DNA from 2 places in the Pseudescherichia sp. L3 genome. Region 2 is predicted to be linked to the other one. Evidence: predicted binding sites of a transcription regulator. Region 2 holds the regulator's gene; the other holds the start of a gene.
The links. The regulator CRP, encoded in region 2, controls carbon source genes, mostly activating them, when cyclic AMP is high. The targets are predictions, from matches to a motif close to ATGTGANNNNNNTCACAT.
Positions count from the first base shown of each region.

Region 1: the regulator CRP is predicted to act here: its motif matches at 3,107-3,124, upstream of NR795_RS07965 (YchE family NAAT transporter).

Region 1 covers NZ_JANKYC010000001.1:1,622,199-1,628,458, reverse strand. Annotated here, with positions in the region: gene tdk (thymidine kinase) at 1-107, shown strand, start outside; gene adhE (bifunctional acetaldehyde-CoA/alcohol dehydrogenase) at 194-2,875, opposite strand; gene NR795_RS07965 (YchE family NAAT transporter) at 3,362-4,009, shown strand; gene oppA (oligopeptide ABC transporter substrate-binding protein OppA) at 4,710-6,260, shown strand, end outside.
Region 2 covers NZ_JANKYC010000003.1:48,164-54,423, forward strand. Annotated here, with positions in the region: gene NR795_RS15580 (phosphoribulokinase) at 1-720, shown strand, start outside; gene NR795_RS15585 (OsmC family protein) at 761-1,165, opposite strand; gene crp (cAMP-activated global transcriptional regulator CRP) at 1,474-2,106, shown strand; gene NR795_RS15595 (YccS/YhfK family putative transporter) at 2,158-4,239, shown strand; gene NR795_RS15600 (aspartate aminotransferase family protein) at 4,236-5,456, opposite strand; gene pabA (aminodeoxychorismate synthase component 2) at 5,536-6,108, opposite strand; gene NR795_RS15610 (putative adenosine monophosphate-protein transferase Fic) at 6,231-6,260, opposite strand, start outside.

The sequences.
Region 1 (6,260 bases), on a different contig from region 2:
TGGTTATTGGCGGCAACGAGCGCTATGTCTCAGTGTGTCGCAAACATTATAAAGAGGCGCTTGTAGAAGGCTCTCTGACAGCGATTCAGCGCCGTGTGCGTGGGTAGGTACCGATAAGCCGCAAAAAGGCCCAGCGCGCCGCTGAGGCCATAAAAAAACCCGCCGAGAGGCGGGTTTTTGTTAGCACGAAAAATTAAGCGGGTTTTTTCACTTTTTTATCGGCTTTTACCGGTACAGCAACCTCAACCTGTGCAGGTGCAGCGTCGCCTTCTTTGTATTCACGACCGTAGTAGGTATCCAGCAGGATCTGTTTCAGCTCGGCGATCAGCGGGTAGCGCGGGTTAGCGCCGGTGCACTGGTCATCGAAAGCGTCTTCAGACAGCTTATCAACGTGTGCAAGGAAGTCAGCTTCCTGCACGCCTGCTTCGCGGATAGATTTCGGAATACCCAGTTCGGCTTTCAGGCTGTCCAGCCATCCCAGCAGTTTCTCAATCTTCGCTGCGGTGCGATCGCCCGGTGCGCTCAGGCCCAGGTGGTCGGCAATCTCTGCGTAGCGACGGCGAGCCTGCGGACGGTCGTACTGGCTGAAGGCGGTCTGTTTGGTTGGGTTATCGTTGGCGTTATAGCGGATAACGTTACCAATCAGCAGGGCGTTGGCCAGGCCGTGTGGAATATGGAACTGTGAGCCAAGCTTGTGCGCCATGGAGTGACAGACCCCGAGGAAGGCGTTAGCAAACGCAATCCCGGCGATGGTTGCCGCACCGTGCACGCGTTCGCGGGCAACCGGGTTTTTCGACCCTTCGTGGTAAGAGGCAGGCAGGTACTCTTTCAGCAGCTTAAGCGCCTGCAGAGCCTGACCATCAGAGAATTCAGAGGCCAGTACCGATACATAGGCTTCCAGCGCGTGGGTCACCGCATCCAGGCCGCCAAAGGCGCACAGGGATTTCGGCATATCCATTACCAGGTTGGCATCGACAATCGCCATATCCGGGGTCAGGGCGTAGTCAGCCAGCGGGTATTTCTGGCCGGTGGCATCGTCGGTTACGACCGCAAACGGCGTCACTTCAGAGCCAGTACCGGAGGTGGTGGTGATAGCAATCATTTTTGCTTTCACGCCCATTTTCGGGAACTTGTAGATACGTTTACGGATATCCATAAAGCGCAGCGCCAGCTCTTCGAAGTGGGTTTCCGGGTGTTCGTACATAACCCACATGATTTTTGCTGCGTCCATCGGGGAACCGCCGCCCAGGGCGATGATCACGTCAGGCTTGAAGGAGTTGGCCAGCTCAGCGCCCTTACGGACGATGGTCAGGGTCGGATCCGCTTCAACTTCAAAGAACACTTCTGTTTCAACGCCAGATGCTTTCAGCACGGAGGTGATCTGGTCCGCATAGCCGTTGTTAAACAGGAAACGGTCGGTGACGATCAGCGCGCGTTTGTGACCATCGGTAATCACTTCATCCAGCGCGATGGGCAGGGAGCCACGGCGGAAGTAGATTGATTTCGGAAGTTTATGCCACAGCATGTTTTCAGCTCGCTTAGCAACGGTTTTCTTGTTGATCAGGTGCTTCGGACCGACGTTTTCAGAGATGGAGTTACCACCCCATGAGCCGCAGCCCAGGGTCAGGGACGGGGCAAGTTTGAAGTTGTACAGGTCGCCGATACCACCCTGAGAGGCCGGGGTGTTGATCAGAATACGGGCGGTTTTCATCTTCTCGCCGAAGAAAGCCACGCGCTCCGGCTGGTTGTCCTGGTCAGTATAGAGACAGGAGGTGTGGCCGATCCCGCCCATGGCAACCAGTTTTTCCGCCTTAACAACGGCGTCTTCGAAATCTTTCGCGCGGTACATTGCCAGCGTCGGAGAGAGTTTTTCGTGCGCAAACGGCTCGCTCTCATCAACGTTGGTGACTTCGCCAATCAGGATTTTGGTGCTGGACGGAACGGTGAAGCCCGCCAGTTCAGCAATTTTAACCGCTGGCTGACCGACAATGGCCGCGTTCAGCGCGCCGTTTTTCAGGATGATATCCTGAACGGCTTTCAGCTCCTGGCCCTGCAGCATGTAGCCGCCATGGCTGGCGAAACGTTCACGCACGCTGTCATAGACGGAATCAACGACTACGACAGACTGCTCGGAAGCACAGATAACGCCGTTATCAAAGGTTTTTGACATCAGTACAGAGGCGACTGCACGTTTGATATCGGCGGTTTCGTCGATCACCACCGGGGTGTTACCTGCACCTACGCCGATAGCCGGTTTACCGGAGCTGTACGCCGCTTTTACCATGCCTGGACCACCGGTCGCGAGGATCAGGTTGATATCCGGGTGGTGCATCAGGGCATTAGACAGCTCTACGGAAGGTTGGTCGATCCAGCCAATCAGATCTTTCGGTGCGCCCGCTGCGATAGCGGCCTGCAGAACGATATCGGCGGCTTTGTTGGTTGCATCTTTAGCACGCGGATGTGGAGAGAAGATAATCGCGTTGCGGGTCTTGAGGCTAATCAGCGACTTAAAGATAGCTGTAGAGGTTGGGTTAGTGGTCGGAACAATACCGCAGATAATACCGATAGGTTCAGCGATAGTGATGGTACCAAAGGTGTCGTCAGTAGAAAGCACACCGCAGGTCTTCTCATCTTTGTATGCGTTATAGATATATTCAGAAGCGAAGTGGTTTTTAATCACTTTATCTTCCACAATACCCATACCGGATTCTGCAACGGCCAGCTTAGCGAGAGGGATTCGCGCATCGGCGGCAGCCAGAGCGGCGGCACGGAAGATTTTATCAACTTGTTCTTGAGAAAAGTTGGCATATTCACGCTGGGCTTTTTTCACGCGTTCAACGAGTGCGTTAAGTTCAGCGACGTTAGTAACGGCCATAATGATCTCCTGATAATGTTAAACTCTTTTAGTAAATCAGTTGCTCAACGGATCAACACAACAGTATAGTAAGAGCCGTAGCAGCCTGCATTACCCTATCAAAAACAAGAAGTTATCAATGATACCTGCACCCATGATTTACTAAAAGAGCCTCGCCTCAGCATCATACCGTTTGATACTTTTTTTCTCCCTGGCGGCGTAAACAAGGTTACTCACTTCTGAGTAGTGATTACGTGATCCAGATCAAAAATAGTCCAAGCTGACACCTTTCAGCAGGCTCTTTTTATTCATTTGTATCAAATGTTAATAATTTCAGGGATGGAGTAGAAATAAGCTATCATACTTTCTACAATTAAATAACATACGTTATCTCACCCGTTTTTGAGAATATTTCTGGTGAAGTATGCTGATACCAGGCGTATCTTTAGCACTGTTTTTTTATGGCTAAAATTTTGCCTTCGGCGTTGATTCTCTGCGGAGTTTACCGTGATCCAGTCGTTGTTTGATTTTCCGACCTACCTGAAGTTTTTCATTGGTCTCTTTGCGTTGGTTAACCCGGTCGGGATTATCCCTGTCTTCATCAGTATGACCAGTTACCAGACAGCGGCGGCAAGAAACAAAACCAACCTGACGGCCAGCGTCTCGGTGGCCATTATTCTGCTCACCTCGCTCTTTCTGGGCAGCACCATCCTGCAATTGTTTGGCATCTCTATTGACTCCTTCCGTATTGCCGGGGGCATCCTGGTGGTGACAATTGCGATGTCGATGATTAGCGGCAAGCTGGGGGAAGATAAGCAGAACAAACAGGAGAAGTCAGAGACGGCGATTCGTGAAAGCATTGGGGTAGTACCACTCGCGCTGCCGCTCATGGCGGGGCCGGGGGCCATCAGCTCCACCATTGTCTGGGGAACACGTTTTCACAGTTGGCCCCATCTGCTCTGTTTTTCCATCGCCATTGCCCTGTTTGCGCTCTGCTGCTGGGGGCTGTTTCGTATTGCGCCGTGGCTGGTTCGTTTATTGGGCCAGACCGGCATTAACGTCATTACCCGTATCATGGGCCTGTTGCTGATGGCGCTGGGTATTGAATTTATTGTTACCGGAATCAAAGCCATTTTCCCCGGCTTAATGCACTGATTGCTTTCACTCGAAAAATGCCATCCTGAACGGAGCATCCTGCTCCGTTTCTTTTCATCATTATTAGTAAAACATATAACTAATGTTGAAAAGCAGCGCAATCATAATAAATCACGCTGGCAGAATTAAATCGTTAGCGATCAGCAGGTTAAATTCCTTTCCTTGTCACGTTTGCTTACATTTACCGCTTTCCACCTGTTATTTTACTCACATGATACGCTGGGGCTTGCTGTGGGATTATCGAAATGATATTAGTAAATTAATCATCCACGCAGATGAATGTGCTAGAAAATGCTCGCTTGTTACGTTTTTGTGTAAAAAACAATCAGACTGAGATTCAACCAGACTCTGCCGAATCGTGTAAAAGAGAATTGCTTAACAAATTTGCAAATTGTATTGGCGGACGATAAATGCATTTGATACTTTCCGGGCCACTATTTGCAGCAGAATAGATGCAGATGAGAATCATTTTCAAATATGATCCTCGTCGGATATAAGAGACGCCTCTAACAGGGGAGGCGGTAAAAAATCGACGCCAGGCTGCCGCCATGAGCAGCCAGTAATAATAAAAGTCGGTGATAGCAAGCAGTAAAACCTTGCGGATGCAAAAGCTCCTGCGCCGTAAAGGAACCCCTACGGGGGGGGTATAAAACAGGCTGGCACAAAAGCCAGTAATTATAATGAGTGGAGTACCAACACAATGTCCATCATCACAAAAAAAAGCTTGGTAGCGGCAGGGATTTTGACTGCGCTAATCGCGGGTAACGTTGCCATGGCGGCAGATGTACCTGCAGGTGTTCAACTGGCAGAGAAGCAAACCCTGATCCGAAATAACGGTGCCGAGCCGCAGTCGCTCGATCCAAATAAGATCGAAGGGGTACCAGAATCCAACGTCAGCCGCGATCTCTTTGAAGGCCTGCTGATTACCTCTCCGGTTGACGGCCACCCTGTTCCGGGCGTTGCTGAATCCTGGGACAATAAAGATTTCAAAGTCTGGACCTTCCATCTGCGTAAAGATGCTAAGTGGTCCAACGGCGAACCTGTGACCGCCCAGGATTTCGTCTATAGCTGGCAGCGCCTGGTGGATCCAAATACCGCCTCGCCTTATGCAAGCTATCCGCAATATGGCCATATCGTAAACGTTGATGCGATCATCGACGGTAAAATGAAGCCGAGCGAGCTGGGCGTTAAGGCAATTGATGACCATACGTTGGAAGTGACCCTGAGCGAACCGGTACCTTACTTCTATAAGCTGCTGGTTAACCCGGCAATGTCCCCGGTAAATAAAACCGCCATCGAAAAATTTGGCGAAAAGTGGACTCAGCCAGCAAATATCGTCTCCAACGGTGCGTTTAAACTGCAGGACTGGGTGGTGAACGAACGTATTGTGATGGTGCGTAACACCAACTACTGGAATAACGGCAAAACCGTTCTCGATCAAATTACCTATCTGCCAATCTCCTCCGAAGTGACGGATGTGAACCGCTACCGCAGCGGCGAGATTGACATGACCTATAACAACCTGCCGATCGAGCTGTTCCAGAAGCTGAAAAAAGAGATCCCGCAGGAAGTTCACGTTGACCCGTATCTGTGTACTTACTACTACGAAATCAACAACCAGAAAGCACCGTTTACCGACGCTCGCATCCGTACCGCGCTGAAGCTGGGTCTGGATCGCGACATCATTGCTAACAAAGTGAAAGCGCAGGGCGATCTGCCTGCCTATGGCTACACCCCGCCGTACGCCGACGGTGCGAAGCTGACCAAGCCAGAGTGGTTTGGCTGGACGCAGGAAAAACGCAACGAAGAGGCGAAAAAACTGCTGGCAGAAGCGGGCTATACTAAAGACAAGCCGCTGACCTTTAACCTGCTGTACAACACCTCCGATCTGCACAAGAAGCTGGCTATCGCTGCCGCTTCAATCTGGCAGAAAAACCTCGGCGTGAACGTCAAGCTGGTGAACCAGGAGTGGAAAACCTTCCTTGATACCCGTCATCAGGGTAACTTCGACGTGGCCCGTGCCGGCTGGTGTGCAGACTATAACGAGCCGACCTCGTTCCTGAACACCATGCTCTCCGGCAGCTCAATGAACACCGCGCACTATAAGAGCGAGGCGTTTGACCGCATCATGGCCGATGCCGTGAAAGCCAGCGACGAAGCGAAACGCAGCGAGCTGTACGATCAGGCTGAGCAGCAGTTGGGCAAAGACTCGGCGATCGTTCCAGTTTACTACTACGTGAACGCGCGTCTG
Region 2 (6,260 bases):
GAGATGGATATGGCGATCCGCAAGGCGCGCGATGCCGGGCGACATATTAGCTACTTTGGCCCGGACGCCAACGACTTTGGCCTGCTGGAGCAGACCTTTATCGAATATGGTCACAACGGCACCGGGCAGGCGCGCAAGTATCTGCACACCTACGACGAAGCCGTGCCCTGGAACCAGGTGCCGGGTACCTTTACGCCGTGGCAGCCGCTGCCGGCACCCACCGACATTCTTTTTTACGAGGGATTGCACGGCGGCGTGGTGACGCCCCAGCACGACGTGGCGCGCCATGTGGATCTGCTGGTGGGGGTAGTGCCGATTATCAACCTGGAGTGGATCCAGAAGATGATCCGCGACACCAGCGAGCGCGGCCACTCCCGGGAGACGGTGATGGACTCGGTGGTGCGCTCGATGGATGACTATATCAACTTCATTACGCCGCAGTTCTCCCGCACCCACATCAACTTCCAGCGCGTCCCCACGGTCGACACCTCCAACCCCTTTGCGGCCAAAAATATTCCCTCGCTGGACGAGAGCTTTGTGGTGATCCACTTCCGCGATCTGGAGGGGATAGATTACCCCTGGCTGCTGGCGATGCTGCAAGGCTCATTTATCTCCCATATCAACACCCTGGTGGTGCCGGGGGGCAAAATGGGGCTGGCGATGGAGCTAATCATGCTGCCGCTGGTGCAGCGGCTGATGGAAGGCAAGAAGATTGAATAAGATAGTGCCCGGCGGCGCTACGCTAACCGGGCCTTTAACGTTACGCTTCAATCACTTCGTATGAATGGGTGATATTGACCGCTTTCTCCAGCATCAGCGCCACGGAGCAGTACTTCTCTGCCGAGAGATCCACCGCACGGGATACCGCCGCATCCTTCAGCTCTTTGCCGGTAACGATAAAGTGCAGGTTGATGTGGGTGAAGAGACGCGGTGCCTCTTCCCGGCGCTCGGAGGTCAGCTTCACTTCGCAATCGGACACGCTATGACGGCCTTTCTGCAGGATCGACACCACGTCGATGGCGCTGCATCCGCCTGCCGCCATCAGCACCATCTCCATCGGGCTGGGGGCTTTATCCCCGGAGTTGCCGTCCATTAACACCTGATGACCAGAGGCGGATTCGCCAAGGAACGTCAGCCCTTCAACCCATTTTACGCGTGCTTGCATTTTCATCACTCCAGAGTGGCAATTTTCCCGACAGATTACGCGCGCCGAGTAAAACGCGCAACGGAAGGCGACATGCATCAAGCTGAAGCGAGACACCAGGAGACACACGGCAAAAGCTATGCTAAAACAGTCAGGATGCTACGGTAATGTATTGACATTATGCAGGTATGCAGAGGACTTCAACCATTACAGGCCGCATGCCTATATTGACGGCCCCCTTCCCAGGATTCGGGAAGCATATGATTGCAACCCCAGCCGCCGGATCCGTCCCGCGACTGGCGCCAGCTTATAACAGAGGATAACCGCGCATGGTGCTTGGCAAACCACAAACAGACCCGACTCTCGAATGGTTCTTGTCTCATTGCCACATTCATAAGTACCCATCGAAGAGCACGCTGATTCACCAGGGTGAAAAAGCGGAAACGTTGTATTACATCGTCAAAGGCTCAGTGGCAGTGCTCATCAAGGACGAAGAAGGGAAAGAGATGATCCTCTCTTACCTGAACCAGGGAGACTTTATCGGTGAACTGGGCCTGTTTGAAGAGGGCCAGGAGCGCAGCGCATGGGTACGGGCGAAAACCGCCTGTGAAGTGGCCGAAATTTCCTATAAAAAATTCCGTCAGCTTATCCAGGTCAACCCGGATATTCTGATGCGCCTTTCGTCGCAGATGGCTCGCCGCCTGCAGGTCACCTCTGAGAAAGTGGGCAACCTTGCCTTCCTCGACGTGACCGGCCGTATCGCGCAGACCCTGCTGAACCTGGCTAAACAGCCGGACGCCATGACCCATCCGGACGGGATGCAGATCAAAATCACCCGCCAGGAGATCGGTCAGATCGTCGGCTGCTCCCGTGAAACCGTGGGCCGTATTCTGAAGATGCTGGAAGATCAGAACCTGATCTCCGCGCACGGCAAAACCATCGTCGTCTACGGAACACGTTAAGCTTTAAAAACGGCGTATCGCCTCGCGGACGCCGTTTTTGCTCTCCTCCTCATGTGGCGCAGGTTAATCTACCACCCCGAAGTTAACTACGCACTGCGGCAAACGCTGGTGCTGTGTCTTCCCGTGGCCATCGGCCTGGCGCTGGGTCATCTTCAGCATGGTCTACTGTTCTCGCTGGTGCCCGCCTGCTGCAACATTGCCGGTCTCGATACCCCACACAAACGCTTCTTTAAGCGCCTGATTATCGGCGGCTCGCTGTTTGCCGGCTGTAGCCTGGCGGTGCAGCTGCTGCTGGGGGCCAACGTTGCGCTCCCGCTGATCCTCGCCGGGCTGGCAATGCTGCTTGGCGTCACGGCGGAAATCAGTCCTCTACACGCGCGCCTGCTGCCCGCTTCGCTTATCGCCGCTATCTTTACCCTGAGCCTGGCGGGCAATATGCCGATCTGGGAGCCACTGCTCATCTACGCCCTTGGCACGCTCTGGTATGGGGCATTTAACTGGTTTTGGTTCTGGCTGTGGCGCGAGCAGCCCCTGCGCGAATCGTTAAGCCTGCTCTACCGCCAGCTCGCCGACTACTGCGAGGCGAAGTACAGCCTGCTGACGCAGCACGCCGATCCGGAGAAGGCCCTGCCACCGCTGCTGGCGCGTCAGCAAAAGGCGGTGGATCTCATCACCCAGTGCTATCAGCAGCTGCATATGCTCGCTGCCAACCAGCATAACGACTACAAACGTCTGCTGCGGGCGTTTCAGGTGGCGCTGGATCTGCAGGAGCACATCTCGGTAAGCCTGCACCAGCCGGAAGAGGTGCAGAAGCTGGTGGAGCGCAGCCACGCCGAAGCGGTGATCCGCTGGAATGCGCAGGTGGTCGCTGCCCGGCTTCGGGTACTGGCGGACGACATTCTGTATCATCGCTACCCGACCCGTTTCACCATGGAGAAGCAGATTGGCGCGCTGGAGAAGATCGCCCGCCAGCATCCGCAAAACCCGGTTGGGCAGTTCTGTGCCTGGCACTTTAGCCGTATCGCCCGGGTGCTGCGTACCCAGCGTCCGCTCTATAGCCGCGACCTGATGGCCGACCAGCAACGCCGCCAGCCGCTGTGGGAGGCGCTAAAAAGCTACCTGTCGCTGAAATCTCCGGCGCTGCGTAATGCTGCCCGCATCAGCGTCATGCTGAGTATCGCCAGCCTGATGGGCAGCGCCCTGCATCTGCCGAAGCCCTACTGGATCCTGATGACGGTACTGCTGGTCACGCAGAACGGCTACGGCGCTACCCGGGTACGTATTTTACACCGGGCGGCGGGCACGCTGGCAGGGTTAACGGTTGCCGGGGCTACCCTGCACTTCCATGTCCCGGAGGGGTATACGCTGCTGGGCATGCTGTTTATCACGCTGATCAGCTACCTGATTATTCGCAAGAGCTACGGCTGGGCGACGGTGGGGTTCACCATTACGGCGGTGTACTCGATTCAGATCCTGACCCTGAGCGGCGAGAACTTTATTGTCGCCCGGCTGATCGACACCCTGATTGGCTGCCTGATCGCCTTCGGCGGGATGGTCTGGCTCTGGCCGCAGTGGCAGAGCGGTCTGCTGCGCAAAAACGCCCATGATGCCATTGAGAAGGATCAGGATGCGATTCGCCTGATCCTCAGCGACGACCCGCAGCCGACGCCGCTGGCCTACCAGCGCATACGGGTCAACCAGGCGCACAACGCCCTCTTTAACTCGCTCAATCAGGCGATGCAGGAGCCGGGGTTCAATACCCACTATCTGGAAGATATGAAGCTCTGGGTGACCCATAGCCAGTTTATTGTCGAGCATATAAACGCCCTGACGACGCTGGCCCGTGAGCACACCATGCTGACGCCGGATCTGACCCAGCGCTATCTCGAGTCATGCGAAATTGCGCTTCAGCGCTGCCAGCAGCGGCTGGACTATGACGGGGCCGGGGCTTCCGGCGACGCGAATATTCTTGAAGCGCCGGAGACGCTCACCCAGGGTCCAATGAGCCCAATGGAGATGCATCTTCAGCGCATTATCGGGCATCTGAACAGCATGCACACCATCTCGTCGGTGGCATGGCGTCAGCGCCCGCATCATGGCATCTGGCTTAATCGCCGGTGGAGTAAAGATTAAGCCCGAGTGATGTTGGCCACCGCCACAGCAAAGCGCTGCATACCCTCATCAATATCCTGCTCGGTGACCACCAGCGACGGCGCAAAGCGCATCACGTCCGGCCCGGCGTTCAGCACCATCACGCCCTCATCGGCGGCCGCGTAAAGCAGATCGCGGGCGCGCCCCTTGTATTGAGGTTTTAGCTCTGCGCCAATCAACAACCCCATGCCGCGAATATCGCTGAATACGTCAAACTGCTCGTCGATCTGCTGCAAATGCTTCACAAAGCGCTGACGCTTCTCGCTCACGCCTTGCAGCACCTCAGGCGAGCTGATGATGTCAAAAGCCGCGCCCGCTACCGCGCAGGCCAGTGGGTTACCGCCGTAGGTCGAACCGTGAGAGCCCACGTGGAAGGCGCTGGCAATCGCCTCGGTGGTCAGCACCGCGCTAATCGGGAAGCCGCCGCCCAGGGCCTTGGCGCTGGTGAGGATATCCGGCGTCACGCCGTAGTGCATGTAGGCAAAGAGATCGCCGCTGCGCCCCATCCCGCACTGCACCTCATCAAAGACCAGCAGCGCCTGGTGCTGGTCGCACAGCTCACGCAGACCCTGTAAGAATTCTGGCGTTGCGGCAGTCACGCCCCCTTCCCCCTGCACCGGCTCAACCACCACCGCACAGGTGTGATCGTCCATGACCGCTTTCACTGCATGAAGATCGTTGAACGGCACGTGGATGATATCGGCGGGTTTTGGCCCGAAGCCGTCAGAGTACTTCGGCTGGCCGCCAACCGAGACGGTAAACAGCGAGCGTCCGTGGAAGGCATTATGGAAAGCAATGATTTTGGTTTTGTACGGACTGTGGCGCGTAGAGGCGTAGTAGCGCGCCAGCTTAAAAGCGGTTTCGTTGGCCTCGGTGCCGGAGTTCATAAACAGCACGCGTTCGGCAAAGGTGGTATCGATAATCTTGCGCGCCAGGCGCAGCGCCGGCTCGTTGGTAAAGACGTTGCTGGTATGCCACAGGGTTTCGCCCTGGCTCTTCAGCGCCTCTACCAGCGCAGGATGGCAGTGGCCCAGCGCCGTCACGGCAATCCCGCCGGCGAAATCAACATACTCCTTGCCCTGCTGATCCCACACTCGGCTGCCTTTGCCTTTCACCGGAATAAACTCCGCCGGTGCATAAATGGGCAGAATTACTTCGTCAAATGTTGCGCGCGTAACTGCGTTCTGTTCAGTTGCCATGTCATGCCCATCCGTTATATGCAGCAATGATTATGAAAATATAATCACAAAATATGCATAAAAAATCAGTGCATGGCAACTAAAAATCGGCATGGTTGAGAAAGTTTGCCAGTAGCGCGTGCCCCTGCTCGCTCAGGATGCTCTCCGGGTGGAACTGCACGCCCTGCAGATCCCACTCCCGATGACGAATAGCCATAATCTCCTGGGTATCGCTCCAGGCGGTCACCTCGAAGCAGTTGGGCAGCGTAGCGGGATCGATCAGCAGCGAGTGGTAGCGGGTGACGGTAAGCGGATTGTTGAGCCCATGAAACACGCCCCGCCCGCTGTGGGTAATCGGCGAGGTTTTGCCATGCATCACCTTCTGCGCCCGCACGATGGTCGCGCCAAAAACCTGCGCAATGGCCTGGTGGCCCAGACAGACGCCGAGGATCGGCAGCTGACCGGCGTAGTGACGGATGACCTCCAGCGATATGCCCGACTCGTCCGGCGTGCAGGGTCCGGGAGAGATCACGATCTTCTCCGGGGCCAGCGCCGCGATATCGGCGAGGGTTACCTCGTCGTTGCGCTTCACCACGACCTCAGCTCCCAGCTCGCAGAAGTACTGATAGAGGTTCCAGGTAAAGGAGTCGTAGTTGTCGATAAGCAGGATCATGGTGCAGCATCTTTAGGTCAATAAACGCGGTGCGCCTATTATACCTGTTTTATATCCGGCGGCGCAGGCTTGCCAGCCTGCAAAAAGTAGGCCGGATAAGCGCAGCGCCATCCGGCAACGTTCTACTCCGCTTCGCTCACCACCTGAGTGAA